2 regions of the Acetobacterium sp. MES1 genome follow, and region 1 is predicted to be linked to the other one. Evidence: predicted binding sites of a transcription regulator. Region 1 holds the regulator's gene; the other holds the start of a gene.
What was found. The regulator Rex, encoded in region 1, represses fermentation and respiration genes when NADH is low (regulators of the CRP and FNR family bind a similar motif). The targets are predictions, from matches to a motif close to ATTGTTAANNNNTTAACAAT.
Positions count from the first base shown of each region.

Region 2: a site for Rex is predicted at 7,470-7,489, ahead of BI182_RS01190 (glycerol dehydrogenase). Genes of this name have one in related genera too.

Region 1 is NZ_MJUY01000003.1:9,481-25,887, forward strand. Features, by position in the region: gene lsrF (3-hydroxy-5-phosphonooxypentane-2,4-dione thiolase) at 1-643, shown strand, start outside; gene lepA (translation elongation factor 4) at 707-2,512, opposite strand; gene rpsT (30S ribosomal protein S20) at 2,690-2,956, shown strand; gene holA (DNA polymerase III subunit delta) at 3,195-4,211, opposite strand; gene BI182_RS00625 (DNA internalization-related competence protein ComEC/Rec2) at 4,270-6,690, opposite strand; gene BI182_RS00630 (alpha/beta fold hydrolase) at 6,881-7,819, shown strand; gene BI182_RS00635 (putative manganese-dependent inorganic diphosphatase) at 7,836-9,458, shown strand; gene BI182_RS00640 (FMN-binding protein) at 9,485-10,315, shown strand; gene BI182_RS00645 (helix-turn-helix domain-containing protein) at 10,445-10,825, shown strand; gene BI182_RS00650 (redox-sensing transcriptional repressor Rex) at 11,002-11,631, opposite strand; gene BI182_RS00655 (ABC-F family ATP-binding cassette domain-containing protein) at 11,780-13,708, shown strand; gene BI182_RS00660 (hypothetical protein) at 13,750-13,983, shown strand; gene groL (chaperonin GroEL) at 14,085-15,716, opposite strand; gene groES (co-chaperone GroES) at 15,747-16,031, opposite strand; gene tsaD (tRNA (adenosine(37)-N6)-threonylcarbamoyltransferase complex transferase subunit TsaD) at 16,268-16,407, opposite strand, start outside.
Region 2 is NZ_MJUY01000004.1:43,047-59,453, reverse strand. Features, by position in the region: gene BI182_RS01220 (isocitrate/isopropylmalate family dehydrogenase) at 1-658, opposite strand, end outside; gene BI182_RS01215 (HD domain-containing protein) at 724-1,230, opposite strand; gene BI182_RS01210 (LiaF domain-containing protein) at 1,410-1,868, shown strand; gene BI182_RS01205 (putative bifunctional diguanylate cyclase/phosphodiesterase) at 1,910-3,415, opposite strand; cyclic di-GMP riboswitch class I at 3,443-3,518, opposite strand; gene BI182_RS01200 (glucose-6-phosphate isomerase) at 3,708-5,045, opposite strand; gene BI182_RS01195 (aldo/keto reductase) at 5,243-6,262, shown strand; gene BI182_RS01190 (glycerol dehydrogenase) at 6,351-7,448, opposite strand; gene clpB (ATP-dependent chaperone ClpB) at 7,687-10,290, opposite strand; gene BI182_RS01180 (hypothetical protein) at 10,306-10,956, opposite strand; gene BI182_RS01175 (sodium-translocating pyrophosphatase) at 11,177-13,147, opposite strand; gene secG (preprotein translocase subunit SecG) at 13,197-13,427, opposite strand; gene gpmI (2,3-bisphosphoglycerate-independent phosphoglycerate mutase) at 13,553-15,088, opposite strand; gene tpiA (triose-phosphate isomerase) at 15,312-16,049, opposite strand; gene BI182_RS01155 (phosphoglycerate kinase) at 16,332-16,407, opposite strand, start outside.

The DNA.
Region 1 (16,407 bases):
GGACTATGCGGACGTGCTGATGGCCACCCGGGGAGCCCTGCGCACCTGTATCCGACCGAATCACAACAAGGCCATTGCCCTGCGCTGTTCCGCAGGTAGTTCAGTGCTCAAAGAAGATATGAGCAAAGAAATCATCGGTGTCAATATCGAAGATGCGATTCGGATGAACGCCACCTGCATGGCGATACAGGCCTTTATCGGATCGGAACATGAATGCCAGAGCATTGAAAACATCATCAGAACTGTCGATGCCGGCAACCGTTATGGCATCCCGACCCTGGGCGTCGTGGCGGTGGGCAAAGAGATGGAACGCACCACCAAATACTTTTCCCTGGCCACCCGGATGCTGGCAGAATTCGGGGTTCAGATTGTCAAAGTCTACTACTGCGATAATTTTGAAGAAGTGACTGCTGCCTGTCCGGTTCCGATTGTTATCGCCGGCGGCAAAAAGGTTCCCGAGCAGGAAGCTCTGGAAATAACCTACCAAGCCCTTCAAAAAGGCGCTGCTGGGGTGGATATGGGCCGAAACGTCTTCCAGGCCGACAACCCGGTGGCGATGATTCAGAGCATCCGCAAGGTTGTTCACGAAAAGTTCACTGGCACCGAAGCCTTTGAATTCTATCGTGATCTTTCTTCCCGTTGACAAAAATTTAAAAAAACCGGATTGGACGAGCTCTTCATCCAATCCGGTTTTTCTTTCATTAAATCAGGAATCCAGTTTAAGAACCGCCATAAAGGCTTCCTGCGGTACTTCCACATTACCCACCTGACGCATCCGCTTCTTACCTTCTTTTTGTTTTTCCAGCAGTTTTCGTTTCCGGCTGATATCGCCGCCATAGCACTTGGCCAGAACATCTTTACGCATCGCCCGAATCGTTTCCCGGGCCACCACCTTGGTACCAATGGCCGCCTGTACTGGAATTTCAAACATCTGTCGGGGGATTTCTTCTTTTAATTTTTTGGCAATTCCCCGTCCCCGGTTCGCCGCCTTGTCCCGATGGACAATAAAGGACAGGGCATCCACCAGTTCGCCATTTAACAGAATGTCAAGTTTAACCAGATCCGAGGGCCGATATTCCTTGATGTCATAGTCAAAAGAAGCATAGCCCCGGGTTCGGGATTTCAGGGCATCAAAGAAATCATAAATGATTTCATTCAGGGGCAGTTCATATTTCAGGATCACCCGGTTTTCTTCGACATAATCCATGGTCAGATAAACGCCCCGACGTTCCTGACACAATTCCATAATCGCCCCCAGATATTCAGAAGGCACCATGATGTCGGCATTGACAATCGGTTCTTCCATGGTTTTAATCTCAACCGGATTGGGCAGGTTGGTGGGATTATCCACCCATAACTCAGTACCGTCGGTTTTGATGACTTTGTAAATAACACTGGGGGCCGTCGTCACCAGATCCAGATTGAATTCCCGTTCCAGTCGTTCCTGGATAATTTCCATATGCAGCAATCCAAGGAATCCGCAACGAAAGCCAAACCCAAGAGCCATTGAGGTTTCGGCCTCATAAAGCAGTGAGGCATCGTTAAGCTGTAGCTTAGCCAGGGCCTCTTTTAAATCTTCATAACGGGAGCCGTCAGCCGGATAAATTCCACAGAAAACCATGGAAGTTACTTTTTTGTAACCCGGCAAGGGTTCCTTGGCCCGATTATTAGTTTCGGTGATGGTATCCCCTACCCGGGTGTCCCGGACATTTTTAATCCCGGCGTTGACATAACCAACATCACCAGCACAAAGCTCATCCATGGGAAACAGACCTTTTCCAAAGACGCCAACCTCATTAACTTCAAAGCTTTTACCGACAGCCATCATATCAATTTTCATGCCTTTGCGGATTTTCCCCTGAACGACCCGAACCGAGGCAATAACCCCCAGATACTGGTCATAATAGGAGTCAAAAATCAGCGCTTGCAACGGTGCATCGACATCACCATCTGGTGGTGGCACTTTTTTAACGATTGCTTCCAGCACTTCCCGGATGTTAAGACCCGCTTTAGCTGAAATCAATGGAGCATCCTGGGCTTCGATGCCAATTACATGTTCAATCTCGTCCTTAACCCGCTGCGGGTCAGCACTGAGTAGATCGATCTTATTGATGACCGGGATAACCTCCAGATTATTCTCCATAGCCAGATAAACATTGGCAATGGTTTGAGCTTCGATTCCCTGAGAACCATCCACAATCAGCAAGGCCCCTTCACAGGCAGCCAGACTACGGGATACCTCGTAGGTAAAATCGACGTGACCCGGGGTATCAATCAGATTTAAAATATACTCTTCGCCATCATCAGCAGTATACAGCAGCCGAACCGCCTGCAGCTTGATAGTGATGCCCCGCTCCCGCTCAATATCCATATTATCCAGAAACTGTTCTTCCATGTCCCGTTTGCTCATCAGCCCGGTGTCTTCAATCAGCCGATCCGCCAGCGTTGACTTGCCATGATCAATATGGGCAATAATCGAAAAATTTCGGGTATGTTTTTGTTTGTTTGTCAATTTTTTGTCCTCACCTTTCAAATCTATATCAATGGTTAAATTATGTTTTAATTCCTGATTTTTATGCCTAGATCAATATTCTATCAAGAAATATTTTTTTTGTCACGTTTTTTCTTGATAAGTCGCTGTAAATGTGTTAGAATTGCTATGTTATAAATAAATGAGGGGGGTGAACCCATGGCTAACATTAAATCGGCTATGAAACGAGCTAAAACAAATGAAATCAGTCGTCTGCGAAATAAGATGGTGAAAACTAATCTTAAGACAACCGTGAAAAAATTTGAACTTGCAGTTACTGAAGGTAACGTCGAAGCAGCGCAGGAAGCTTTTCGTTTAGCAACAAAGAAATTTGATATGGCTGTTACAAAAGGTGTTTTACATAAAAACACAGCAGCGCGTAAAAAAAGTACTTTGGCTAGAATCTTAAACAAGATGACTGCTTAATTACCTCATTTATATATTCCCAAAACCCGTGTCTCTAGGGTCTATCCAAAGATGTACTTACTCAGGTACATCTTTTTTTATTGTTTAAAAACAACCAAACTTTTTGTCGGTGCAAAAAATTTGCTACAAAACTGGCGGTTATCGCAATCCTACCGCACCACCAATAACTAAGGGTTCATTAGTGGTGCATGTCTATCCTTTTTAATAATCCCGCGCATTGATCCAAAGCATTTGGGTTTTATCCAATCTTCATTAAAAATAATTCCAGGGCAAAATTTTGATCGATTTCCCCCAGTTTCATCTGAGCATCAAGGTCTGCTCCAAGTAGCATAATTTCCCATAAATTGTCGATTGGATAATTTTTTCCGTTTTTTAACAGCTTATTGACAATAAATGGGGCCAACTTCATTTCTGTCGCCACTGTTTTGGCCGGCAATCCCCGGGCACTGTATATTTTAACCATCAGCAGCATCCGAATTTGCCGAAGCAATAGACTAAAGACACCAAAAGGGGATTCCCCTTCCAGATAAAAGTGATTCAACATCAGCAAGGCTTGATCTTTTTGCCCGCTGACGGCATAGTCAATCAATTTGAAAATCCCCTCTTCAATCGACTGCGGTAAGATCAGCAGGATATCTTCTTTGGTGATTTCATTGCGATCCCCAGCATAGTCAATCAGACTGTTGAGTTCATTGTCGACCATCTCCATGGTTTTTTTCTCATTCATCAAATACATCGAACGCTGAATAAACAGCTCCAATTCACTGCGACTGATTTTTTTATTGGCATTTTTAACCCGCCGGGTAATCCAGGCCTTAAGGTCGTTGGCATCCAGTTTTTCAAACACAACCAGGGTACCTGTCTTGATCAAACTTTTGTACAGTTTTTTACGCTTGTCCGGTTGTTCCCAGTAGATAATTAAGAGCGTCGATGGACAGGGTTTCTCCAGGTAGGCAGCAATCCCATCCAAATCCTTTTTATCGGAAATCTTATCCAACTGGGCCTCTTCCCGGACAATCACCATCCGCTTACTGCTCATCATCGGCAGTGTTTCACAGGTAGCCAACAATTCCGAGACATCCAAATTTTTATCGCTATAGGTGGTCAAATTCAAGGGTTCCAAGCCCTTGGCCAATTCTGTACCGATCAGTGTTTTTTCCATCATATGGCCAATGTACTGTTCTGGACCGGTAAACAGATAGACTGAACTGATTTCTTTGTTTTTTAAGCTTTTATTAAGTTCTTTGTAATTCACATTGTTTCTCCAATAACTTAGGTTGAGTTTTGCTTTTTTTATAATTGTTTTATACTTTTTAATTTACATAGCTTTTAATGCGAATGAATTCACCATTGCTGGTAATTTCCACAGCGCCCTTTTGATCGGTTCGCAGTGCTGCGATAGCTTCTTCCTCCAAACGATTCATTACTTCATCACTGGGATGATTAAAGGAATTATTGGCACCCACTGAAATCACTGCAGTTTCCGGCTCCACCACCTGTAAAAAAGCCAGCGAAGATGAGGTTTTACTGCCATGGTGAGGAATTTTGATCACTTGAAAGTCCCGTTCATCGCTTTCGGCCTGCAATTCGGCAATCAACTGTTTTTCGACCTCGGTTTCTACATCTCCACACAATAATAGATTAAAATTTTGATAGGAAAGAGCCATCACCAGCGACGCGTTATTCTGCTCTTCATCCGCTACCGGACGGACCGGACCGTCTGGATTATACACCGTAATGGTTACACCGTCACGCCCTTTTACCACCGACCCCTTTTTTAACAAAGACACTGGAACCAGCTGCTGATTGAGGAGTTCGTCGTTATTGGTCTGAACACTCATAAAGAGATTCTCGACCGGATAACCGTCAAAGATCAGTTCTTCAACCCCCTGACTGTGATCGACATGGTTATGCGTTAAAAAGATGGCATCCAATCCCCTGATGTTTTTAGCATAAAGAACCGGGTAGAGTACCCGATCTGCGACCCGATTGCTTCGTTCAAAAAGATAGCCGCCCCCATCAACCAGATAATTCTGACCACCCGGAGTCTCAATTAAAATACTGTCGCCCTGACCCACATCCAAAACAGTAACGACCAGATTTCTGGGAAACAGCGGTGTTGCTGCCACAATCAGCACCAACACCAGTGCAAAACTGATTACCGTATTTCGAACATAGGGTTGCCGGAGATAAAAATAACCGGAAAACAGAAAGACCAGCAACAACGCCAGTGCCATTTCAGCCAGGGATAATCCGCCCCGACTGATTCTCACAAAATTTACGGCATTTCCCAGATCATTAATTCCTTTGAGCACCACTACGATGGATTCCCCTAAAAATTCGATCGGCACTGATATGATGGGGGCTAACCCGGGAACAATCGCAACGATTGCCAAAAAAACCATCCCCACCAACAAAAAGACGCCAATCAGCGGCACCACCAGCAAATTGGATAGGAAACTCATCAGCGTAAAGCTCTTAAAGTGGTATAAGAGAATCGGCAGGGTTCCCACTGTGGCGCAAAAAGTCAGCACCAGACCTTGAATCACCGGTCCCGCTTTGATTTTTTGGTTAACCCGTTTTTTATTTCGGTGTTTTTCATAAGCATACAACAACGGGAGATAAAAAAGAATGATCCCCAACATTGCACCCATGGAAAGTTGAAACCCGGCCTGAAAAAGCTGGGCAGGCCAGATAAAAAGAATTATTATTCCCGCCAAACACAGCTGATTCAGGGCATCCCGCTCTCGGTGCAGTCTCTGGCCGCCAGTGAGACAAAGAAGCATGATGGCAGCTCGGATCACCGGTGCCGCAAAACCGGTGAGGGCAACATAAAATAACAAAGCAGGAACTAAAAATAAAATCCAGTACTGCTTTTTAATCTTCAAAATGAACAGCAGAGAAGAAAGCATCAAGAACACATAGCCCACATGGAGTCCGGAAACCGATAAAACATGGGTCACTCCAGCGTCCTGAAAGCTCTGGCCAAGTTCCTCATTGATATTTTTCTCACCAAAAACAACGCCCTTGAGCAAATCTGCCACATCGTTTGAAAAATTGAGCTCCGCCTGGTGTTCCAGGTGGTGTTTAATACCCAAGATTCGATCATACAGACGCACTTGATGACCAATTTGGCGGATATTTTCCGGTTTAACCGTCAGCAATCCCTCAATTGACAGGGCTTTAAGATAGAGTCCATAATCAAATCCGCCTGGGTTTCTTTGACCTGATGGTTGAGATAATTTTCCCTTCATTAACACCAGATCTCCAGGTGCCAGATCGAATTGCGGCTCTTCGTTGGTCGTTAATGAAACATGCTCCTCTGCGGTATCTTCATCACTTTGATAGTAGACGGTTGCTCTGATCCCAGCAGTCTTGTCAAAACGATTGTTTTCATCGTCAGCATCTACTATTTCACGAGCTGTCAGATTGATCGTTAACCGATTTTCGGTGCGAATCGGGTAATCATTAACGACTCCGATCAGGGACACCTCCCGTTCATAAAAGCTGCCTAGAATATCCGTCTCCGGGAAGGCTCCGGAGCCTAAAACTACCCCAAAACCGAACAAGCCAAGAACAAATGCCACCTGGCTTATTTTGGTATCTTTAAGCAAAAACGGCATTATTGCCAGCAAAACAGCTGCGCCAAGCAACAACCACACTGGCCAGTGGTCAAAAACCCCAATAATGCCCAGGCTCAGGGTAAAAAAGCCCCATAATAACGGTCGTTTCATTGATTCTGGCTGAGTCGTCTATTCGTGCTCAGTACCGTTAATTTCATTGTCAATACCCCTTATCCCATGATATTATCTCAATTATACACTGATTACCGCTTTTTTAGTACGGGAAACCTGTTTTTTTTAAGATATTTTGTTATAATGTGACAATAGATTTAAGAAGACCAAATGAAAGAGGGGACCGCAAATGATTGATTTAACAACCAATGGTTTTTATGCATCTGATGAGGTCAAACTGACCTATTACGAAACCCCCTGCCCCGCAAAACCAAAGGGTATTGTTCAGATTGTTCATGGTATGGCTGAACATGCCCAACGCTATCATGAGTTAATGAATTTTTTATTTCACAATCACTACCTGGCAGTGACCCACGATCAAAGGGGCCATGGCCAAACCGGCAAAGACGCTGGTAACCTGGGCTTTTTTTCCAGTGGCAACGGTTGGGAGCGGGTTGTTTCCGATGTCAAAGAAATTTCTGGAGCGCTTAAAGAAGCCTATCCAGAACTGCCGCTGTTTATCACTGGTCATAGTATGGGGTCGGTGGTTACCCGCACAACCATCATTGATTATTCAGAATTATATGAAGGGGCAATCATCATCGGCACAACTGTCGGTATCAACAACTTAATGCGCAAAACCGCCAGCATCATTGCCCGCCGGGAGATCCGCAAAAATGGTGAAACCACCCCCTCCAAACTATTATCCAAGCTATCCTTTGGTAGCTATAATAAAAAGTTTAAACCCAACCGAACTGAATATGATTGGATCTCCCTGAGCAAATCCAACGTCGATGCCTATTTAAGCGATGATCTCTGTGGTTTTACCTGTAGTGCCGGGTTTTACCGGGATTTGTTTTATGGTCTTGATTACACCACCAAAACGTCGAATCTCAAAAAAATCCCCAGCGAATTTCCCTTGCTTTTTTTAGCTGGCCGGGATGACCCCGTTGGTGGCATGGGCAAAGAAGTAACGCAGCTAACCCAGCAGCTAAAAAAAATCGGTGTCGCAAACGTCGAGTCGATTCTCTATCCGCTGATGCGACATGAAATTCTAAACGAAGATAAACGAGAATTAGTCTATAGAGACATCCTGCGATTTTTAAATACGCATTCATTATCTAAATAAATAAGGAGAACCACCGATGACCCCAAAAATATATGTCTTCGGACACCGCAATCCGGACACCGATTCCATCTGCTCAGCCATTGCCTATGCTCATTTAAAGCAAACCCTGGGACATACTCTGGTCTTTCCCGCCCGGCTGGGCCCCGTTAATAAGGAGACCCAGTTTGTTCTCGATACTTTTGGCGTCAGCTTACCCGAACTGATCAAAGATGTCAAACCCCAGGTTTCAGACCTGGTGCTGACTGATTTTTCGATGGCCTATGAAAAAGACTCCGTTTCAAAAACCATGGGCCAGATTATTGATCATCCTGGCCGCTCCTTACCTGTAATCAGCGATGAAGAGCAGCTCATTGGGATGGTTTCCCTGTCCGATATTATTCCCGCCTACACCGATGCTTTTTCAAAATCGCTGCTGCGGGACAGCGAAACCCCACTGGATAACATCATTGATTTACTTGAAGCTCAGGTTTATGGCTCAATCAAATCCGAACTAGTGCGGGGCGATGTTTATACCATTACCGAAATCGAGGATGGTCAAACCTTAAGCAGTCGAGACATTTTAGTTACCGTTTCACAGGATATCTATCTCAACCGGGCCTTTGCCACTGGTGCCGGAATTATTATTGTTTCCAATGCATCTCCAGATATCGTTTTTGATATTCCCAAAAATTACCAGGGGGCCGTATTGATTGTCGCCTTTGGTCCCTTCGAAGTCATCCGGTTACTCTGTCAGGGAATTCCGATCAAAAAATATTACCAGAAACACCATCTGGAATATTTCATGACTTACGAAACCATCGATGATGTCAAAAAAAACATGCTAACCTCAGATCATGAGCGTTTCCCCGTGGTGGATGTCGACGGGAGGGTTCTTTCAACCATTTCCCGTAGCAACCTGATTGACTTTAGCCGGAAAAAAGTGATTCTGGTCGACCACAACGAACGCAACCAGTCGATCGTTGGCGTTGAAGAAGCTGAAATCATTGAAGTGATTGACCATCATCGGGTCGCTGAAATCCAAACTGCTACACCACTGTATCTGCGAATTGAACCAGTTGGCTGCACCGCCACCATTGTCGCCAAAATGTACCATGAGCATCAGGTTGCCATCCCCAAAGATATGGCCGGACTGATGCTCAGCGCAATCATCTCGGATACGCTGCTTTTTAATTCTCCCACCTGCACTGAAGAAGACCGGGTTATTGCCCTGGAATTAGGGAAAATTTTGAATCTCGATGTTAAGAGTTACGGCGAAAAAATGTTAGTGGCTGGCAGTAATTTAAAAGAAATGCACCCCTTTGAAATTATCTCCACCGATCGGAAGCTATTCACCATGGGAGCCTATAAAATTGGGGTTTCACAAATCAATACTGGAGATTTCCGGGGTATCTTTGACAAACTGGATGGGGTTCTGCAGGAAATGAATAAATTGTGTGCAGAAGAAAGCCTGGATCTGGCTATTTTAATGGTTACCGACATTATATTAGGGGGCTCCGAACTAATCATCGCCGGTGAAGCTAAAAATCTCGCCCAGCTGGCTTTTGGCTTTCAACCCGGTGAATTCAGCAAATACATGAATGGTGTTTTTTCCCGAAAAAAACAGATTGTGCCGCCGCTGATGAACGCCTCCTCTTTTTAAAACGAATCCAGATTTTGGTGAAAATGATGCAAAAAAATGAATCCAAAAAATATATCGGACTTCGACTGGTGATTATCTTTCTGGTCTCAGGTTTGCTATCGCTTTTATTGACTGGCTGCGTTGAAAAAGAACTGATCAATGATCCCGCAACTGGTTCAATTTTTTCGGCAGATATTTCTGGCGCCCTGATCGATGGTCAGTATTCCGCAAGCACAAAATATTATGACACTCGGGGCTATGGCCAACAATTGAACCTTTTAATAAAAAACGGCCTAATTACACGGGTAACCTTAAACGAAATCGACAAAAACAAGTCTGATCGCCTGTCTGTCGAGGGTTCTGACAAAACCTGGCCCAATCTGGCTGTGGCAAATTTAAGTGCTCTCTATCTCCGCCTTTATAGCGAATTGCTGATGTCGCAAAATCCTGATGAAACTGACGCTATATCCGGTGCGACACAAACATCCGAAAAATTTATCAGTTTGTCCAAGGCAATTCTGGATCTGGCCAGCAAAGGTGATCATGAACCAATAAAAATTGACACCCTCGATACTTATTCAATCACCAGCAACCCCGACCATGATGGCTATCAGGGATTTCTTCAGGCAACCTTTAACGGATCAACGCTGGTCTCTCTGAGTTACGATGAAATTATAACCGAAGACGGAAAATCAAAACGCAAATCAACTGATCCTCCTGCCAATACGGACTTTAATGCATTATTTGACACAATAACGAAGACTGCTCTTAGCAGTCAGTCTCTGGAAAGTCCATTTCCAGCCAATGAAGCATCTCCAGAAAAAGTCAAATACGGAGAATGTCTACGACTCTTAAGAGAAGCAAGAGCGCCTTTTTGATGCTTTATCCCTTTAAGATTTATTCCTTTAATTCAACCGTAAATCTTGACAAATGTTAAAGACGTGATATAATTACGCTATAGGCAGTGCATTTATGCCAACAATTCTAAACTGAAAGAAGGTGAAAAAATGGAAAACAATACTTTTGGCAGCCGATTAAAAGCGTTGCGGATTTCAAAACGATTAACACAGGAGAATTTTGCCAATCTTTTCTATCTAAATAAAAGCTCTATCTCCAAGTATGAAAAAGATAAAAACTTACCTGAAAACCAATTACTGATAAAAATTGCAGATTTCTTTGAAGTTTCTGTGGACTATTTATTATGTAGAACCGATCAGCCAAAGCTTTTACCAAGCAACCCGAAACCGATGACATGTGAAGAATTTTTGAAATCTTACGTTTTTTCCAACGAAGAAGTGGATTCTTTTTCTTCGTACTTCTCTTTCCCGGAAAGCTATAAGCAAGAGGTTCTGGATTTTATTAATTTTAAGAGCTCCAGTGGGAAGTAAATCAAAAACTACGAAAATCATGTTTAAATAACTTGTTATAAAACAAAAGAAACACAAAGAAAGTGTTTCTTTTTTAATTCACCGATATATCCGCAGTTGTGTTTTCTTTTTTGAGCAAAATATAAAGAGCCTGATTAAAGAAAATCAAACTCTTCCCATACTCTACAACTAATCTTTTACTCACCCAGCAGATAAGTTAACGTGAATAAACTATCTGTAATGTTAACATTCTCAACCACTACATCACTGGGAACATCCAAATCCAATGGGCTAAAATTGAGGATACCTTTCACACCCAGTTCTGTAATCTGGGTTGCAACTTTCTGACCGACTTCCCGGGGCACACACAAAATGGCGATGTCAATTTCATTCGCTTTGACAAATTCATCAAGTTCATCCATATGTTTTACTACTACACTGCCAACGACTGTACCTACAGTCAATGGATCAACATCGAAGACGCCTTTTAAAATCACACCTTCCCGCTTAAATCGTTCGTAGTTTGCGATGGCATGACCCATATTCCCGCCACCAATGATAATACAATTATATTCACTATCAAGACCCAAAATTTCCTTGATAGCCTCCTTTAATTCTCCCACATTATAGCCGTACCCCTGTTGTCCATACCCCCCGAAAGAATTCAAATCCTGTCTAATTTGAGAAGCTGTCAGGCCCATCAGACTTGCTAATTCCCGGGATGATATTTTTTCGATATCATTGAGTTGTAAATCACTTAAATATTGATAATATTTCGGTAACCGTTTTACGACGGTCATTGATACTTTTTTTGAGAAGCGATGCATGATTACTTCTCCTTTCTTTCGGATAGTCAACTAATTATATCAATATGAACCAATTACGTCAAATTATTCATTTTAATTTGCCGTTTTTTTTGATAGAATAGTAAAAGTGAACTCAAATAACTGAACAAAAACGAAAACAGGTGAAATAATGTTAATCAATATCGAAAATTTGCATTTTAGTTATGGCATTCATGAAATTTTTAATAATCTTAATCTATCCATTAATGAAAAAAAACAAATCGGTCTGGTCGGCCGCAATGGTACCGGAAAATCGACGCTGCTTAAGCTGATTACTGGCGAACTGATCCCTGATACCGGACGAATCAGCAAAAAAAACGGACTAACCATCAGCTATTTATCTCAGGAGTCCACAATTGCCGAGAACACAACCCTACTCGAAATGCTCACTGATGTATTTAAACCGCTGATTGACATGGAAAAGCGAATCAAACAAATTGGCGCTGCCATTGCCGACAGCACCGGGGCAGAGCAGGAAAAACTGATACTAGAGTTTGGGGAATTGCAAGAAAGTTTTGCCGAACAACACGGTTATGAATACCCCAGCCGAATTCGGGGTGTCATCAATGGCCTCGGTTTTAAGCCCGAAGATCAAACTAAAGCCTTCTCGATGCTTAGCGGCGGTGAAAAAACCCGTGCTACGTTGGGCCAGATCCTACTTCAGGAACCGGAACTGCTCTTATTGGATGAGCCCACCAACTACCTCGATATCGATGCCCTGCAGTGGTTGGAACAATATCTGAAGAATTACCCCGGTACTTTTGTCATCGTGTCCCATGACCGCTATTTTATCGATAAAGTCTGTACTTCAATTATCGAAGTATCCCAGAAAAACATCAAAGAATATCAAGGCAATTATACCCAGTATGCACTAAAAAAGCGACAGGATATGATGGAACAAAATCATCAGTATCAACAACAACTTAAAGAAATCAAACACCAGCAGGAAGTCATCGACCGGTTCCGGGCTTATAACTCCATCAAAAGCTCAAAACGGGCTTCAAGCCGGGAAAAAGCCCTCAGTAAGATTGAGTTGCTCGACAAGGTCGAAACTGCTCATAACAGCCATTTCAGCTTTGTCCCCCGGGTTAAAAGCGGCAATGACGTTTTGGCGGTGACAGGGATTAAAAAATCCTTTGGCGATCGTCTGCTTTTTCAGAATATGAATTTTGAAATTCATCGCGGTGATAAAATCGGCATCATTGGACCCAATGGTGCCGGAAAAACAACCCTTTTTCGCATTTTGCAGAAAAAGTTGGCCGCCGATGCCGGCGAAATCCGACTGGGTCAGAAGGTCCATATCGGTTATTTCGATCAGGAACATCAGGCTCTGAAGCAATTCTACAATGAAAATCTGCTGGAAGCCCTGTGGGATGTCGATTCGAAACTGACTGAAGGCGAATTGCGCAATATCCTGGCGGCCTTTTTATTTGTCGGCGATGAGGTCTTTAAACCGATTGGCACCCTATCTGGCGGTGAAAAGGCCCGGTTGCTGTTGGCCCGCTTGATGATTTCTCAGTCCAACTTCTTATTGATGGATGAGCCGACCAATCACATTGACATGGACACCAAAGAAATCCTTGAAAATGCCTTGAGCCAATATGAGGGCACCTTACTGTTTATCTCCCATGACCGGTATTTTTTAAATCGAATTTCAACCCAGATCTACCAGTTCTCAGCTGATGGGATGGAAATCCATCTGGGCAACTATGATGACTACTTAAAACAAAAGGCGGATGCTTCCGCCCGGGCAGCTGTTCTGGCCGAAGAGAATAAAACAATTGTAACCAAAACACAGCAGCGAACGGATCGCAAAAAGCAAAAAGAAGAAGAAGCCCGTATTCGGCTCTTGAAGAAGCAGGTTAAGGAAATTGAAGAAACCATACTAGTGACTGAACAGAAAATCGAATCCATTGAAACTGCCATGTGTGCTCCGGATTTCTATGATAACCTGGCTTTGGCAGCTGAGATCAATCTGTCCTATGAAGCACTCAAACAGCAATTATCTGAGTTAACGGATTCCTGGGAAGTCGCCTTACTGGCTCTGGAAACCGAGTAACAATCGTTTAATAAAGCAATAATATATTATTGGAGGAAGAAATGGAACTGACTAAAAATGAAAAAAAGGTATTAAATACCCTGTTTAAAGAAGTGAAAGGAACCACCCGCAACACCATGCTGGTTGCCCTTTATGCTGCCAAACCGATCGATGATGAATCTCCCGATGCCCAAGCCCTGATCACTTTAATCAATGGTCTCATTATCAAACTGGCAGAGCTGGAACAACCGGAGATGGAAGTCCTATTCGCCGGGATCCCCTACAATGTCGACTAAATGCTTCTAAAACCGCAATTAAAAAGGCAGCCTCGCGAGAGACTGCCTTTTTGGTTGCTTATATTAATTATTTTAGTTTATCTACTGATGCAGCCGGAGGCTTACATCATTGGCATTCCGCCCATGCCACCTGGCATTCCGCCCATACCGGCATCTTCGCTTGGAAGATCAGCAACCGCTACTTCAGTGGTTAAGAACATTGCCGAAACACTGGCGGCATTTTGAATCGCTGAACGGGTAACCTTGGTCGGGTCAATAATGCCCGCTTTGAACATATCAACAAATTCGCCTTTAGAAGCATCATAGCCAACGCCAACAGCTTTACCAGCCATTTGTGAAACAATAACCGATCCTTCAAGACCGGCATTTTCAGCAATTTGTCGCATTGGTTCTTCAATCGCCCGACGGATGATACCAGCACCAGTTTTTTCGTCGCCTTCAAGAGTTTCGATTAAGGCATCAACCTTTGGAATCGCATTAATATAAGCGGTACCACCACCGGACACAACGCCTTCTTCAACCGCTGCCCGAGTCGCATTTAAAGCATCTTCGATACGGTATTTGATTTCTTTCAGTTCAGTTTCGGTAGCTGCACCAACTTGGATAACTGCTACACCGCCGGATAATTTAGCCAAACGTTCCTGAAGTTTTTCTTTATCATATTCGGAAGAAGTTTCTGGAATCTGCGCTTTGATCTGACGGATTCGTTCTTCAACAGCCTCTTTATTTCCGCTACCTTCAACAATAATGGTATCTTCTTTGTCAACTTTTACCTGACGGGCACGGCCTAATTGTTCAATGGTTGTGGTTTTTAATTCTAAGCCTAATTCGTCCGAGATCACTTCTCCGCCAGTTAATGCGGCAATATCAGCCAGCATCGCTTTACGACGATCGCCAAAGCCAGGAGCTTTTACTGCGACACAGTTAAAGGTTCCCCGTAATTTATTAACAACCAATGTTGCCAATGCTTCGCCTTCAACATCTTCAGCAATAATTAACAGCTTACTGCCAGTTTGAACAATTTGTTCCAAAACTGGTAAAATTTCCTGAATATTGGAGATTTTTTTGTCAGTGATTAAGATATAGGGATTATCCAGGATGGCAACCATTTTTTCGGTGTCAGTTACCATATACGCTGATAAGTAGCCCCGGTCAAATTGCATCCCTTCAGTAAACTCTAACTCGGTACCCATACCTTTGCCTTCTTCAACGGTGATAACTCCGTCATCACCGACTTTATCCATCGCTTCGGAAATCAGTTTTCCAATTTCGGCATCGGCTGCCGAAATGGATGCAACCTGAGCGATTGCTTCTTTGCTTTCAATTTTTTTACTGTTTGCTTTTAATTCTTCGACAACAGTCGCAACTGCTTTTTCAATCCCTTTTTTAAGAACCATTGGGTTTGCACCGGCAACAACGTTACGGTTACCTTCACGAACAATTGCCTGAGCCAATAAAGTAGCTGTGGTTGTTCCGTCCCCTGCGACGTCATTTGTTTTAGTAGCAACTTCTTTAACCAGCTGCGCACCCATGTTTTCAAAGGCATCTTCCAGCTCAATTTCTTTGGCAATGGTTACCCCATCATTGGTGATGGTTGGTGAACCGTATGATTTAGCTAAAATAACATTTCTTCCTTTTGGTCCTAATGTCACCTTAACAGTATTTGCTAATTTATCTACACCAGTGATCAGAGATGCTCTGGCGTCTTCACGAAATTTAATCTCTTTAGCCATATTATTTTCCTCCTGTTTTTCTAAATTTTATTATTCTACAATTGCTAAAATATCAGCCTGACGGATGATTAAAAACTCTTCATCGCCAATTTTTACTTCATTGCCGGAATATTTGGAATAGATAACTTCATCATCTACCTTAACATCCAATGGCACCTTTTTACCATCGATAATTTCGCCAGTTCCGACAGCCACTACTTTACCCTGCTGTGGTTTTTCCTGGGCTGATCCTGGTAAAACAATTCCACCAACAGTTTTTACTTCTTCAGCTTTAACTTTAATTACTACTTTGTCACCTAAAGGTCTTAAACTCATTTTTTCCTCCATTTGATTATATTGGGTACGCTGTACCTTTTATTTCATTTATTAGCACTCATTCATCTTGAGTGCTAATAGTATTTTAAATGATTTGCAGATTGATTGCAAGTATTTTTTCCCTTTTCGTTCATCTTAATTTTTTTTAAGATTGTTTTAATTTTTAAAGAGGGTACACTTCTCTTTATATAAACGTGTCTACCCTTTTGTCGACAGGCCGTATTTCCTGTCTGCCTTTATTGACGGGTTCCGATTTTTAAACCCGGAATGCCATTGAGACTCAGGTCGCTCTCTTCCCCATTGATATAATTATAGTAAGCCATCGAACCGATCATAGCGGCGTTATCGGTACAGAGAATAGGATCTGGATAGTACA
Region 2 (16,407 bases), on a different contig from region 1:
CGTTGGCTTTCGTCACTACGGTCACTTTATTTTTACCGGATTTTTCCGCAAAATCAAAGGCGGCCTTGATGATTCGCTCTGAACCTTCCTGGGTCGTGACGGTGAAATCAATGGCAAGATCATCATTGACATGGATGCCCTTGCTGCCAACAGCATAAGCTCCTTCAGTGTTTTCCCGATAGAAGGTCCAGTCAATATTCTTTTCCGGTACCGATACGGGTCGAACGTTGGCAAATAAATCCAATTCTCGACGCATCGCCACGTTGGCACTTTCGATATTTGGCCAGGGGTCACCCTCCCGGGGGGTAGTTGTTGGTCCTTTTAAGATTACATCACAGGTTTTGAGTTCTGCTAAAACCTCATCCGGAATCGCTTTGCCGCAGGCGGCCCGATTTTCAATGGTCAAACCGTCGATGATTTTAAAGACAATTCTGCCCGTTTTAACGTCATCGGCCAATAAAAATTCCAATACCCGTTGGGCTTCAGCTGTAATAAATGGCCCAATGCCATCACCACCGACAACACCGATGATAATCTGTTCTTTTGTTGTAAAATCAGTAAAATCCTTTTGAATCGCCATTTTTTCGATGCGGGTCAGTTGTTCTTTAATCAGCTCTCCAAAATGGGCTTTTGCGCGTTCAATTTGTTCTTCGATCAAGTTCTATCCTCCGTCAAATCAATTTATTAGGGTCATATATAATTCTTAAGGCAACAGATAGTGTCTTAAGCTTTGGACATCATACTTTTCAGCCGTTTGATGGGCTGGGTGTTTTTAAAAACCAGTTCGTGAGTAGCCACAAATTTATCCACTGCCGTCACAACCCAGCTGCCCAAATTTGCTGGTGGAACAGGCGTCAGTGGAAACATGTGCTTGACGATCATGTCGGCCTGACGTTCATCAATATCAAAATATTTTTCGGCATTTTCCAGGGCTGTTTTAGGATGCGAAAAGCCATGCATCTCTTTGATTCGATCCAAGCCCTTTCCGGTTTTCACCTTTCCCTGCCAGGACTCCAGAAAAAAATCATGGAGGGTTGCGCCCCGGGCAATGGAGGCATAATCCATACCTAAAAATCTGGCTACGCGATAGGAGTAATATCCAACTGCGACTGAATGTTCATACAAACCATTGCCATGGTGATCAATTTCTCTTAATTTTTGGAATTCACTGTGTGTTATAATATCGCCAACAATGGTTTCAAACTCATCATAATACTTTTTTGTTTCCATTGAGACCTTTCATTTGCTCTTATTTATTCAGCAATGCTGAACAGATGCTTCGAATATTATAGCATAATACCTTTATTTTTAGTTAAAATTATCGGAGATGTTCTTTAAAAAAACAAAAAAAGATACGGTTCTTCTTAAAATCATGGTAAACTGATTAAAAAGAACAGGAAGGATCAATCATGAAGATAAAAAACATACTCATCGGAACCAGTGTTATTTTGGCCACCAGCGTGGCGCTTTATCACGCCGGTGTGATAAAAAAGGCCAAAACATTTGAAGACAGTCTGGATAAGAGTCCCAAATCGCTGGATGAAGCCGTTCTCTATGGCGGAAAAATGAAAGATTACCAAAAGCAAACGATGCAGGACATAAAAATCGGAGCCTTCTTTGGGGGCATGCAGCTTGATTTTTCAGAGGTGATCACCGAAAAAGATGCGTATCGCATGGATATCAACATCGTTAATGGTGGCCTAAACATCATTGTTCCTGACAACTTCCGGCTAAAAATTGTTGATACCTGTAAATTTGGCGGAATTGCCGATCACACGGTTTGTATCGATCCCGATCATTCAGTGGCCCTCTCGGTTTTTGCCGACATTACCTGTGGTGGTCTGAATTTTGAAAATCCTTCAGAATAATCATCGCCTGCGATAAACACTTAAAAAAACTGAAATCCAGCCTAAGCTGATTTCAGTTTTTCTTTGACAAGATCTTCAAATTCAAACACATTCATGGGCTTGGCATAGAAAAATCCCTGAGCAATGTCGCACCCCTTCTCTTTAAGAAACTCCACCTGTTCCCGGGTTTCCACCCCTTCAGCCACGGTAATCAGATCCAGATCCTTGGCCATGTTCAACATACTGGTAATGATCTTCTCTCCCCGGGCATTATCCGTCGATTCGCTGAAAAAAGCCTTGTCCAATTTTAAAATATCCGCTGGTAGGTTTTTTAAGGTGTTGAGAGATGAATAGGCCCGACCAAAATCATCAATGGAAATATGAAATCCAAAATCTTTTAAATGATTCATAATCTCAACCATCTGGACATCATTATTAAAAATCGTACCTTCGGTCAGCTCAATTTCGATCATTTTAGGATCGATCTGATAACGATTGGTAATAGCCAGCAATTCTTCCGGTAACAGCATATTTTCCAGATGAAGCCGGGAAAAATTAACCGAAATAATCATATTGGTCAGTTGATCCATTTCTTTTTGCCATTTGGCCAGTAGCTTGCACACCGCTTCAAACATATAGGTATCAATTTTTTTGACAAACCCATTTTTTTCAAACAAGGGAATAAATTCATTGGGTGGCAGCATCCCCCGCTCGGGATCATTCCAGCGCACCAGCGCCTCGGCACCAATAATCTGTTCGTCCGAAAACAGATATTTGGGCTGAAGATAAACTTCAAATTCGCCACTTGCCAATGCTTTTTCCATTCGGTTTTCAATTTCATTTTCAAGAATCAGTGCAACCCGCATGGATTCTTCATAAAATGCATAGCTAATCTGGGAATTATCTTTGATCGACCGTTTTGCCATATTGGCACGATCACTAAGCGCACTAATATCCAACTCCGTTTCGCCAATCAGATAGATACCCATAGAGATGCTGACGATGAATTTCTGAGAGTAACTATTGATTTTGCGAATTAAATTTTCCAGCCTCTGAGAAAACTCTCCATAGCCCTCATAGTTCATTAAAATACAAAAATTATCGGTGGCCATTCGGGCAAAAAGCTCTTCTTCATTGAGATACTTTTCTAATATTTTTGCGATAGCAGTGAGGATTTCATTACCGGTCTGGTGCCCGTATAAGTCATTGATGGCCTTAAACTTATCGATATCAAAGATAACCATCGCATAATCAAGGCTATTATCTGTGTCCAGGATTCGTTCACACTCCTTTTTAAACGTGATCCAGTTGGGGCAACCCGTTAAAAAATCAAAATCCTGGAGCTGCTTAAGCCGCTGGATTTCTTTTTTAAAGGTACCGATGGCAAGATTACTGCTTAAACTGATCACAAAGAGACCCATAAACGCCAGACCATAGAGAAGCGTCCCCAGAATTATCTCGTAAGACTCCTGAGTTAAAGCCACAAAATTAATGAAGCCCATCATCATGACCAAAAAAAACAACGCAAAGCTGAGAATTAAAAACTTTTTTTCGTCATATTTCTTCACCATTACCTCCTAAATCGTTAAATCTATTTGAGTAACTGGCTGACTTAAGAAAGTCCCTTTAGCTTTGCGTCACTATTTCACAACAGTTTTGCCCTGTAATTCAGTATTTTTTATGCCGAAGAACCATATTTTTTGGCGTTTTTTCAGGAACGTTAATCGACAATTTGTATTATTTTTTTTAATATTGTATCACAATTGTAACGATCTGTCGTGTGCTAAATATTCAATTTTTCATTCTTTCGTTGCCACTATCGCAAAGAATAGCCGATTCTTTTGTGGACGCTGTGATTGTCTATAGCCGTTCTTCCAATTCGGCAGTCAGATCTTCATAACCAGGCTTATGCAGCAAGGCAAACATATTCTTTTTATAGGCTTCCACTCCGGGCTGATCAAAAGGATTAACCCCCAGTAAATAACCATTTAAGCCACAGGCTTTTTCGAAAAAATAAATCAGTTTGCCAATATGAAAGGCATCCAGTTTTTTAAGTCGGATGATCCCATTGGGGACTCCGCCATCAACATGAGCCAGCAGGGTGCCCATAAAGGCTTTTTCATTGACAGCATCGATTTCCCAGCCGGTGAGGTAGTTAAGTCCTTCCAGATTCTTTTCGTCCCGGAAAACTTTGAGATCCGATTGATCCGCTTCGATGACAATTACGGTTTCAAAATGGTTTTTGGGACCATCCTGAATCATCTGCCCCAGCGAATGGAGATCGGTGGAAAAATGCGCCGAAGCCGGAAAAAGACCCTTGCCATCTTTACCGTCACTTTCACCAAATAATTGTTTCCACCACTCTGCCAGATACTCCAGAGAGGGATCATAATCCACTAATATTTCAATATTCTTGCTGCGGTTGTAAAGGACATTCCGATACAATGCATATTGGAAACAGGGGTTTTTTTCAAACTCCGGTTTGTTATACTCCTCATAGCCAGATTTTCCACCGTCCATCAGCGCATCAATATCAATCCCCGCTGCTGCAATGGGCAGCAAACCGACGGCGGTATAAACGGAGTAACGACCGCCAATATCATCGGGAATCACGAAGGTTTCGTAGCCTTCTTCATCAGCCATAAACTTTAAGGCTCCCCGGGCGGCATCCGTTGTCACAAAGATCCGCTCCTGTGCCCCCGCTTTGCCATACTTATCTTCCAAAAACTGTTTGAAAAACCGAAAGGCGATGGCCGGTTCCGTGGTTGTCCCGGATTTCGAAATAACATTGACACAGACATCCTGATCCGCAAGCAGTGCCAGCAACTTTTCCAGATATTTTCCACTGATATTCTGACCGGCAAAATATATTTTAGGGGCTTTTCGTACTGCTCGGGGTTCTTCATTATAAAAAGGGCTGGTCAGGGCTGTAATGACTGCTTTTGCGCCTAAATAGGAACCACCGATACCAATCACCACCAACGCATCGCAACGCTCTTTAATTTTTTCGGCGGCCTCTTTAATCCGGACAAATTCATCCTGATCATATTTGATCGGATAGTCCACCCAGCCCAGAAAATCATTGCCCACCCCAGTTTTATTGTTCAAGTCATCATTGGCTTGAGCCAACTGTTGATAGCGGCTTTCAAACTCACTGGAATCTATATTTGCATAAGAGAGATCGAAACGAATACTCATAATTCTTACCTTCTTTCTTAACTATTAACATAGTTTCATTTTACACCATCAGCGATTGGAGTGTCAATTAATGTTCATCTACCAACCTGAAAGAAAGTTGAAATGCAACGGATCTTTGAGCCAATTCCCGCATAACAGATGACTTTTGTGATTTGATATGATAAAATGGGCAAAACCAAGAAAAGAAGAGGTGTAAAATGGAAACGCGAGTACTGGGACAAACCGGATTAGAAGTATCCCTTATTGGCTTTGGTGGCATTCCAATCCAACGCTGTAACCAATGGGAAGTTGACGAAATTGTTGAAAACCTTATTGAAGAAGGCGTTAATTTTATTGACACTGCCAGAGCTTACACCAACAGTGAAGAAATGATCGGGGAAGCATTGAAACAATGGGGTCGGGAACATTTTTACCTGGCTACAAAAACCCCAAAACTCAGCTATGATGAGGTAATGGCTGATGTTAAAACCAGTCTGGCCGAGTTACAAACCGATACCATCGATTTGTATCAGTTCCATAATGCCAAAACGATGACCGATTATGAAACTATTATGAGCCCCGGGGGTGGATATGATGCGCTGGTCGACTGTAAAAAACAGGGGCTGATTAAACATATCGGCATTACCTCCCACTCTTATGAAGTTCTCGATCGTGCTCTGGATGAGGATAAATTTGAGACCATTCAGTTTCCTTATAATATTGTCGAAAACCGTGGCGGACCGCTCTTTGAAAAAGCCAAATCAAAAAATGTCGGGGTCATTATTATGAAACCACTGGCTGGCGGCGCTTTTATCCACGCTAATTACGCCCTGCGCTGGGTAGCTGAAAATCCCAATATTTCAGTATTGATCCCTGGCATGGATTCAGTCAAACAGGTTCTAAAAAATACCCGAGTCGGCAACGATTTTGTGCCGCTGACCGATGACGAACGAGAAACCCTTGAAGCCGATGCCAAGGCACTGGGAAAAACATTCTGTCGCCGTTGCGGTTATTGCGCCCCCTGTCCCCAGGGCATTGACATCCCAATGCAGTTTATTGTTGAAGGTTATTACCGCCGCTACGATCTTGAGGAATGGGCCCTGGATCGTTATCGCAGCTTTGTTGCCAATGCGTCAGACTGTATCCAGTGCGGCGAATGCGAACCCCGGTGTCCCTATGATCTGCCCATCCGGGATATGCTCAAAAAAACCCGAGACCTGTTTGACCCGCTGCTCTAGTGTCTCCATCCCGCAACGCTGTTAAAAAGGCCACAATCCCCCAACTGGTGAGATTGTGACCTTTTTTATTTTCATATATTTTGCTTTCTTAGTCACACAGGTATAAGCGACCCAAGGCATCGGCTGCCATAATCGCAGCGTATACGGTGTCGGCATCGACATCAAAAGGCATATTATGAATCGTTTCGGCAGGATCTGTCGCTGCAACTGCCACTGCCATGATTTTTTCCGGGGTTGGTTCGGTGCACCCGAGTTCACCCAGCGTAATTGGCAAGCCAACAGATAAACAGAAATCAATCACTTCTTCAATATCTTCCATGGAGCGGTTTTCCATCACCAATTGAACCAGGGTTCCGAAGGCAACTTTTTCACCATGATACATATGGTGGCACTCCGGTAATACGGTTAAACCGTTATGTATGGCATGACAAGCAGCCAGGCCGCCACTTTCAAACCCAACCCCGCTGAGGTAGGTATTGGCTTCAATAACATTTTCCACCGCCGGAGTACAGCTTGCCGCTTCAACCGCCAGCTTTGCTTTCAAGCCATCTTCAATTAAAATATCATAGCATAATTTTGCCAAAGCCAAAGCGGATTTAGTCGGATGTGCACCTGACATGGTGGTTCCGTTGGAAACCACGGTGGCCTGGGCTTCAAAATAGGTAGCCAATGCGTCTCCCATCCCAGCGACAAAAAGTCGGGCTGGAGCCGCTTTGATGATGTCAGTATCCATCACGACAATCTCAGGGTTTTTAGGTAGAACCAGATATTCATCAAAAACGCCGTCTTCGGTATAAATAACGGATAAAGCTGAACAGGGCGCATCAGTGGAAGCAATGGATGGTGCAATCACGACTGGCAGTTTTTCATAATGGGCTGTCGCTTTGGCTGTATCCAGGGTTTTTCCGCCACCAATACCAACAACCACGTCACAACCTTGGGCTTTGACGATTTCCTGGAGACGGGCAATTTCAACCTTTGAACACTCACCGTTAAACTTTTCGGGCGTGAATTTAATTCCCGCTGCTTCGAAACTGGCTTTCAATTCCTCCGCTTTGGTTCGCATCATGGTGCCGCTCATTAAAACAAGCGCAGATGTTCCAAATTTTCCAACATGTTCCGGCAATTTACCAACTTCTCCGGCACCTTGAACATAACGGCTGGGAGACATAATAATCTTTTGCATTTTCTACCTCCGAAAATTTTTTTCGTTATTATTATATCAAATAATTCCAGCTATGAATTCGTTATCATCTAAAAAAAACAGGCCAGCGCTGATACTATTTCTGGTCTGATTTTATTTTTTTAACCGGTTCTTAATGCAATTGGTAATTTTTTGTTCCAAGCTATAACTATTTCAATCAAGCATCCTGCACCAAAAAAAGACCAACCAACCCGAAGCGGGTCAGTTGATCTCTTTTACTTTAGGCCATATAGAATTCCCCGTTGGGATCGACATCGATGGTAATAGCCTGACCTTCGTGGACATTGCCCTTGATAATTTCTTTACCAACCATGGTTTCGATGTGTTTTTGCAGGTAGCGTTTCAGCGGTCGGGCCCCATAGGCCGGGTCAAAACCCATGTCGATAACGGCATCGATCGCTTCCTTAGTCAGCGTAACCGTGATGCGGCGTTCTTCCAGGCGTTTTTGCAAATCGTTTAAAAGCAGGGTGACAATCTGGCTGATCGCTTTCTTGTTGAGTGGTTTGTAAAGCACAATTTCATCAATTCGATTTAAAAACTCCGGTCGGAAATAGCTCTTTAATAATTCCATCACAGCCGCCTCTGTTTCTTCGGTAATTTCACCAGACGTATTGATCCCTTCCAGTAAATATTCCGAACCGATGTTGGAGGTCATGATGATGATGGTGTTTTTAAAATCGACGGTGCGCCCCTGGGAATCAGTAATCCGGCCATCATCGAGGATCTGTAGCAGGATATTAAAAACATCTTTATGGGCTTTTTCAATCTCATCCAGCAAAATTACACTATAGGGTTTGCGACGAACTGCTTCGGTGAGCTGTCCACCTTCTTCATAACCAACATATCCCGGAGGTGCCCCGATTAGGCGGGATACCGAAAATTTTTCCATGTACTCACTCATGTCAATCCGGATCATATTTTCTTCGCTGTCAAAGAGGGTGGCGGCAACCGCCTTGGCCAGCTCGGTTTTCCCGACCCCGGTGGGGCCCAGAAACAGAAAGCTGCCAATCGGGCTGTTGGGGTTTTTAATCCCGGCCCGGGAACGGATAATGGCATCAACCACTTTCAGGATTGGTTCTTCCTGACCAATAACCCGTTGTTTTAAGGTATCTTCCAAAGCCAGTAGTTTTTCCCGCTCGCCTGAGACCAGCTTACTAAGGGGGATATTGGTCCAATCGGAGATGATTTCAGCGATTTCTTCCTCGGTAACTTTTTCACGCTTGAGACTGTCTTCATCGCCTTTTTCATCAGCTTTTCGTTTGATCTCCTCAATTTTAGCGGCTTTTTCGGGAATTAAGCCATATTCCAATTCGGAGGCTTTGCGGTAGTCCCCTTCGCGAATGGCTTTTTCCCGCTCGTAGGTGAGCTGATTGAGTTCTTCCTGGAGGGCTTTTAGCGTATCGGCTGACTGCTTTTCGTTTTCCCATTGCATACTCATGGTGTTAAAGCGCTCTTTATATTCCACCAGTTCTTTTTGGAGTCGTTCCAGCCGTTCTTTGCTGAGTGTATCTTTTTCTTTTTTGAGGGCCACTTCTTCAATTTCCAACTGCATCATCTTACGGCGCACCTCATCCATTTCCTCCGGCATGGAGTCCATTTCGGTGCGGATCTTGGCACAGGCTTCATCAATCAGATCGATGGCTTTATCCGGCAAAAACCGGTCCGAGATATAGCGGTTGGACAAGGTAGCTGCTGCCACTAAAGCGGTGTCAAGAATCTGGACGCCATGGTAACGTTCATAGGTATCTTTTAAGCCTCTAAGAATTGAAATGGTGTCTTCCACAGTCGGCTCGTCCACCAGCACCGGTTGGAAGCGGCGTTCCAGCGCCGGGTCTTTCTCAATATACTGACGGTATTCGTCCAGGGTGGTGGCCCCAATACAATGGAGTTCCCCTCTTGCCAGCATTGGTTTTAGCATATTGCCAGCATCCATGGCGCCTTCAGTTTTACCGGCACCAACAATATTATGAAGCTCGTCAATAAACAGGACGATTTCGCCGTTGCTGTCGACCACCTCTTTTAAAACCGCTTTAAGCCGTTCTTCAAATTCACCGCGGTATTTGGCGCCAGCCACCAGGGCCCCCAGATCCAGGGCAATAATTCGTTTGTCTTTAAGACCTTCCGGTACATCACCGGCTACAATTCGCATTGCCAGACCTTCGACGATAGCCGTTTTACCGACCCCCGGTTCCCCAATCAAGACCGGATTGTTCTTGGTTTTGCGGCTTAAGATCCGAATCGCATGACGGATTTCAGCGTCCCGACCAATAACCGGATCAAGTTTGTTATCAATGGCATCCTGGACCAGATCGTGACCATATTGGCTGAGGGCTTCATAAGTAACCTCAGGATGGTCGTTAACCACCCGCTGACCGCCTCGCACTTCTTTTAGAATATTTTCGACTTCTTTTTTGATAATGCCGTAACGTTCCAGTATTTCCACAGCCTTGGACTTTTTACCGAGACTGTATAGCGCCAGTAGGATACACTCCACCGAAATATACTGGTCGTCCAGTTTTTTTGCTTCTTTATAGGATTCGTTTAAAACCTTATCGGTGTCACTGCTGATGTAGACCTTTCCCTGTTCCCGACCGGGGCCGGAAACACTGGGCATTTTGCCGATTTCCCGACGCAGTTCTTCGGCAATGGTGTGGGAATTCTTACCCAGCCGGTCAAAGATCCGTCCGACCACTCCGTTTTCCTGAGTGATCAACCCCATCAGCATATGTTCCGGCTCGATTTCCATGTGGTTGTATTCTCCGGCGATCAGTTCTGCCGTTTTGATTGCTTCTAATGATTTTTGGGTGAATAAATTCATATCCATAATTGTACCTCTTTTTTATTGGTTATTTTTTTTATAATCTTCACGATAAATGTTCTCCAGAAGATTGGTGAGATCTTTAACCCCGGCTTCATCAACCTTCGAAAAATAGACGTTCATGGCCCGGTCAATCATTTTTAGATAACGGGTCAGATTATCAGTGACCGTTTCAATATCCTGGGTCAACTCCGCCTCATCCTCAAACGCCCGAATAAACTTATGATTTGTCAAATTTTCTACTAAATCCCGATGATCTCCCTGCTGCGCTTTTTCAATGTCAGCAATCAGCTTGAAAAACTCGTCAAAATGATCATTTAAATTCTCAGATTTGGTTCGGGAGCTGATTTTCAGTACTGCATACTTGCCCCGCTTACTGCTGATAAATTCATAGCTGTAACGAACCTTGGGGCGATACTTATATTTCAGACTTTTGCCGAATTGGATACTGGAGTTTTTATTAATTTGGCTCACTGACAGGGTATCACTGAAGTTTTCATCCAGCTGTTCCAGGATTTTCTGAATTTTTTGTTCCGGGGTCACCAGTCCGATTTTTTCGGCCAGGATATCATTGATCAGTTGGGAGCGGTTGGTATTATTTTCATAGGCGATTTGATCTATCTTCTCAACTATTTCATCGAATAGCATTAAACTGTATACACTTTTTATCATATCATCACTCCTTTTAAATAAATTATAGTATTATAAATTTAATTCGTCAATCTATTTATGTATTTTAAATTACATTTTTTGTTTTGCTCAGCTTTATTTAAGTTTATTTCTATTACTGCATACCCAATTATTTTACCCTTAACCTCAGCCCCAACCCAAAAAGAACCTGAATGCCGTCTGGCATTCAGGTTCTTTTTTTTACGGAAAGATTATTTTTTTATTAGATTAAGAATAATGGAGCAAATACTAATGATACGATGGTCATCAATTTGATTAAGATATTGATCGATGGTCCAGAAGTATCTTTAAACGGATCACCAACAGTATCACCAACAACAGCGGCTTTATGGGCATCACTGCCTTTTCCACCATGGGCGCCACCTTCAATGAATTTCTTGGCATTATCCCAGGCACCACCGGCATTCGCCATAAAGATGGCCATCAATACCCCGGTAACCAAAGCGCCAGCTAACAAACCGCCTAAGGCATCTGCACCCAGAATCAGACCCATGGCCAAAGGAGCAGCCACGGCCATTAAACCCGGTACAATCATCTGTTTTAAAGCTGCAGCTGTAGAAATATCCACACATTTGGCATAATCCGGTTTTTCGGTACCTGCCATAATGCCTGGGAATTCCCGGAACTGACGACGCACTTCTTCGATCATTTCATTAGCCGCAGAACCAACTGCTTCCATGGTTAGAGCTGAGAACAAAAATGGCAGCATCCCACCGATAAACATCCCGATGATAACATTGGGGTTTAAGATATCAATGCTCTCTAAACCAACGGTTTGAGCATAGGATGCAAACAACGCCAATGCAGTCAACGCTGCCGAACCAATCGCAAAACCTTTACCGATAGCAGCTGTGGTGTTTCCAACGGCATCCAGTTTATCGGTGATTTGACGCACTTCTTTTGGCATTTCAGCCATTTCGGCAATCCCACCGGCATTATCAGCAATCGGGCCATACGCATCAACAGCAATGGTCATGCCGCAAGTAGACAGCATCCCAACCGCTGCCAGCGCAATACCAAAAAGACCAAACGAAGCATAGGCTACAAAAATTGCGACTGCCATGGCTAAGATTGGAAACATGGTGGATTTCATCCCCACGCCCAAACCACTAATAATGGTGGTAGCTGGACCAGTTTCCGATTGCTGGGCAATGTGCTGAACCGGTTTATAGTGTTCTGATGTATAATACTCGGTTAATTTACCAATAATAATCCCAACTGCTAAACCGGCAACGATCGCAATAAATGCTGAAGCTCCACCAGTAAAATAGTTAGACAGGAAGTAAGACGCAATCACAACCAAAATTCCACTGACATAGGTACCCATGTCCAGAGCGCGTTGCGGATTACCACCCTCTTTACCACGAACAAAGAAAGAACCAATAATTGAAGCAAAAATACCAACGGCGGCTAACAGCATAGGGAATAAAATCCCATCAAAACCATCAAGTGCTAATGCACCCAAAGTGATGGCCGAGATAATTGAACCGACATATGATTCAAATAAATCTGATCCCATCCCAGCGACGTCACCAACGTTGTCACCGACGTTATCAGCGATAACTGCCGGGTTACGCGGGTCATCTTCCGGAATACCAGCTTCAACCTTACCAACCAGGTCCGCACCAACGTCAGCTGCTTTGGTATAGATACCACCGCCAACACGACCGAATAATGCAATTGAAGAAGCACCCAGACCAAAACCGGTTACAATAGTAACATCGCCAAATAGTAAGTAGAGTGCACTAACACCCAGAAGGCCCAAACCAACTACACACATACCCATAACCGCACCACCGGAAAAAGCCACTGAAAGGGCTTTATTCATCCCGCTGGTTTTAGCAGCATTGGCAGTTCTGACATTGGCTTTTGTGGCTACCTGCATCCCAAAGAATCCGGCCAGGATTGAAAAAATAGCCCCAACCAGGAAACAGACTGCAGTCATAATCCCCAAACCAGGTGTAACGGTTAAAATAATAAATAAGACAGCGATAAAAATTGCGATCATTTTATATTCACGTTTTAAAAATGCCATCGCACCTTCGTGGATATAACCAGCGATCTCTTTCATTCTGTCTGTACCGGCATCAACTGCAGTTACGCGTTTTGCAAAAATAAGCGCAACAAGCAACGCCACGACTCCAATGGCTGGAGCCAGAAACAATAATTCCATTCTCAATTTCCCCCTGTAAGTTTTTGCATCCCTCTAAATCTGATGCCTGTTATGATACGATTGAATAAACGAATGCCGACAACATGAATAAAACACCTGAGATTTTGGTTGCTTTTTCTAAAACACCCTCAAATCCCTTGGCTTTTTTCTTTCCAAATAAGGTCTCAGCACCACCTGCGATGGCTCCTGACATCCCGGCTGTTTTTCCTGGCGACAACAGTATTGCTGCAATCAGAACCAAGCTGGAAATCAGTAAAACGACCAGTAAAGCTTCTTTCATTAGTATCACCTCCGTAAATAATCGTGCACGTTATAATATCATAACCAAAAAACATTTTCAATCATAAAAAAAGTCCCAATCGAGACTTTTCCTATGTAAACGGTCACAGTTTTTGCATTTTTGCTTTATTTTTCCTTAATCAGGGTTTCTCCGGTCATTTGGGCCGGTTTAGCCAGCCCCATCAGATCCAGTAGCGTCGGGGCCACATCTGCCAGACGACCGTCGTCTCGCAAGGCAACATCGCCATCACCCAGTAGAAAACACTTAACCTGGTTGGAGGTATGGGCCGTAAACGGCATGTGGGTTTCGTAGTCGATCATTTTTTCGGCATTGCCGTGATCGGCAGTGACGATCACCTTCCCCCCTTTTGCCAGAATCGCATCGATGACTTTTTTGGCACAGGCATCCACCACTTCCACTGCCTTTTCGGCCGCTTCGAAAATGCCAGTATGTCCGACCATGTCGGCATTGGCAAAGTTAAGAATCATCAACTGATACTTCTCGCTTTCAACGGCCGCTACAGCTTTATCGGCCACTTCATAGGCACTCATTTCCGGCTGCAGGTCATAGGTAGCTACGTGAGGGGACGGTACCAGAATCCGGTCTTCCAGCGGATATTGTTTTTCCAGACCGCCATTGAAGAAATAGGTGACATGGGCGTACTTTTCGGTTTCGGCAATACGCAGTTGGGAAATACCCAGATTACTGAGATATTCGCCGAGGGTATTGTCAATCGTCACCGGTTTATAAGCAATTGCGACATTTTCAAAAGACTTATCGTATTGGGTCATAGTCACATAATAAAGCCCCAGATAGCCGGTTTTACGCTCAAATTCCTTAAACTCCGGATCGATAAAAGCCCGGGTAAGTTCTCTGGCCCGGTCGGGACGGAAATTAAAGAAGATGATGGTATCATTGGCCTTAATGGTTTTATCTTCGGTCGTGTCAATAATCGTCGGCAGCACAAACTCGTCAGTTATCTTGGCAGCATAGGTTTCTTCCATGACTTGGACGGCTGAGGCGGCATGGTTGCCAGTACCCACGGTCATGGCATCATAGGCTTTTTCGACCCGATCCCAGCGATTGTCCCGATCCATGGCATAGTAACGACCCATGATGGTGGCAATTTTGCCGACTCCCAATTCAGCCATCTTGGCTTCCAATGACTTGACATGGCCCAGGCCACTGTCAGGAGCCGTATCCCGGCCATCCATCAGACAGTGCACATAAACCCGATCTAATCCCTGTTTTTTGGCCAGATTCAATAAGGCGTAGAGATGACATTCATGACTGTGCACCCCACCATCAGACAACAGACCCATCAGGTGTAGGGCACCCCCCTTTTGTTTGGCCGATTTAATCCCAGCCAGAAACGCTTCATTGGTAAAAAAATCGCCATCTTCGATGGACTTGGTAATCCGAGTCAATTCCTGATACACGATCCGGCCAGCACCCAGGTTTAAATGACCGACTTCAGAATTACCCATCTGACCTTCGGGCAGACCAACGCCAAGGCCACTGGCAGTGATGAGGGTATGCGGGCAGTCCCGGGAGATGGTGTCAAGAAACGGAGTTTGGGCCTGTTCAACAGCATTGCCCTCGGTACATCTGGTAAAACCGTAGCCATCCAGAATAATCAGGGCCGTTAAATTTTTATTCATATGATCACACCTTTCGGTTGAAATATTTTATCTCCATAAAAAACTGACATCAAAGCGATCATTGTTCACTTCCGTTCGTTTGAAATTTCATCGACGTTTCGGGCGATCAATGATCGCCCCTACGAAATAATGCATGACGTTTGAGTATCAGTTAGGCATCGCAATAAATTTTTAGTTAGTAGGGGCGATTAGTAATCGCCCGCACCACGCAATTGATTTAAAACTAAAACTTCACAATCTCCGAGAAAGTCGGTTTAAGTGAGGCACCGCCAACCAGAGCGCCGTCGATGTTGTCCATGGCCATCAGGTCTTTGATGTTTTCGGGATTCACAGAACCGCCGTACTGAATCCGGACTTTTTGGGCAGCGTCTTCGCCAAACATTTTGGCAATCGTCTTTCGAACCCATCCGCAGGCTTCGTTAGCTTCTTCCTTGCTGGCTGTTTTACCGGTGCCGATGGCCCAGATTGGTTCATAGGCAACTACCACCTTGGTGATGTCATTAATGCCTTTGAGTCCGGCTTCCATCTGACCGACCACCTTGGCTTCCGCTTTGCCGCTCTCCCGTTCTTCCAGGGTTTCACCACAGCAGACAATTGGGGTAATCCCCAGGCTCAGAGCTTTAATGGCTTTTTTATTAACGGTTTCGTCTGTTTCGTTAAAATATTCCCGCCGTTCTGAGTGGCCAATCAAAACATATTTAACGCCGATAGCCTTTAGCATCTCACCAGAGACTTCCCCAGTATAAGCACCACTCTTTTCAAAATGCATATTTTGAGCACCAATACCAACATTAGAATCCTTAGCCAGTTCCACCGCTTTTTGCAGACCCAGATAGGTGGGACAAAAAACCACTTCCGCTTCGGCCCCGGCCACCAATGGCAACAGGGTATTCATCAATTTTTCGGTTTCGAAACTATCATTATTCATTTTCCAGTTTCCGGCAATAATTGGTTTTCGCATCGTTTTCTCCTTAGATTTGATTATTTAAGCTGTAATTTAAAGAATCGAACAAATATTGCTTTGATGTCGGTTTCGCAACCAGAAGAAATCGCTATGCGAGTTTCTTCTGGTTCACAGGCAGTCGCCAACTACAAGCCAGCTTATGATTGGCTCATTGCCTTCGTGAAAACAATTTAGTAACGTGTAGGCGAACAGGCGATAGACTGTTCGCCGTACAGTGTAGAAATTGTTTCGCGCAAACCGGCAGCGAAGCTCACGACAGTTTATTAATTACCTATTTGATTATTTATCCTGTAAGATTTCAATTCCGGGCAGTTTTTTACCTTCCAGGAATTCCAGTGAAGCACCACCCCCGGTA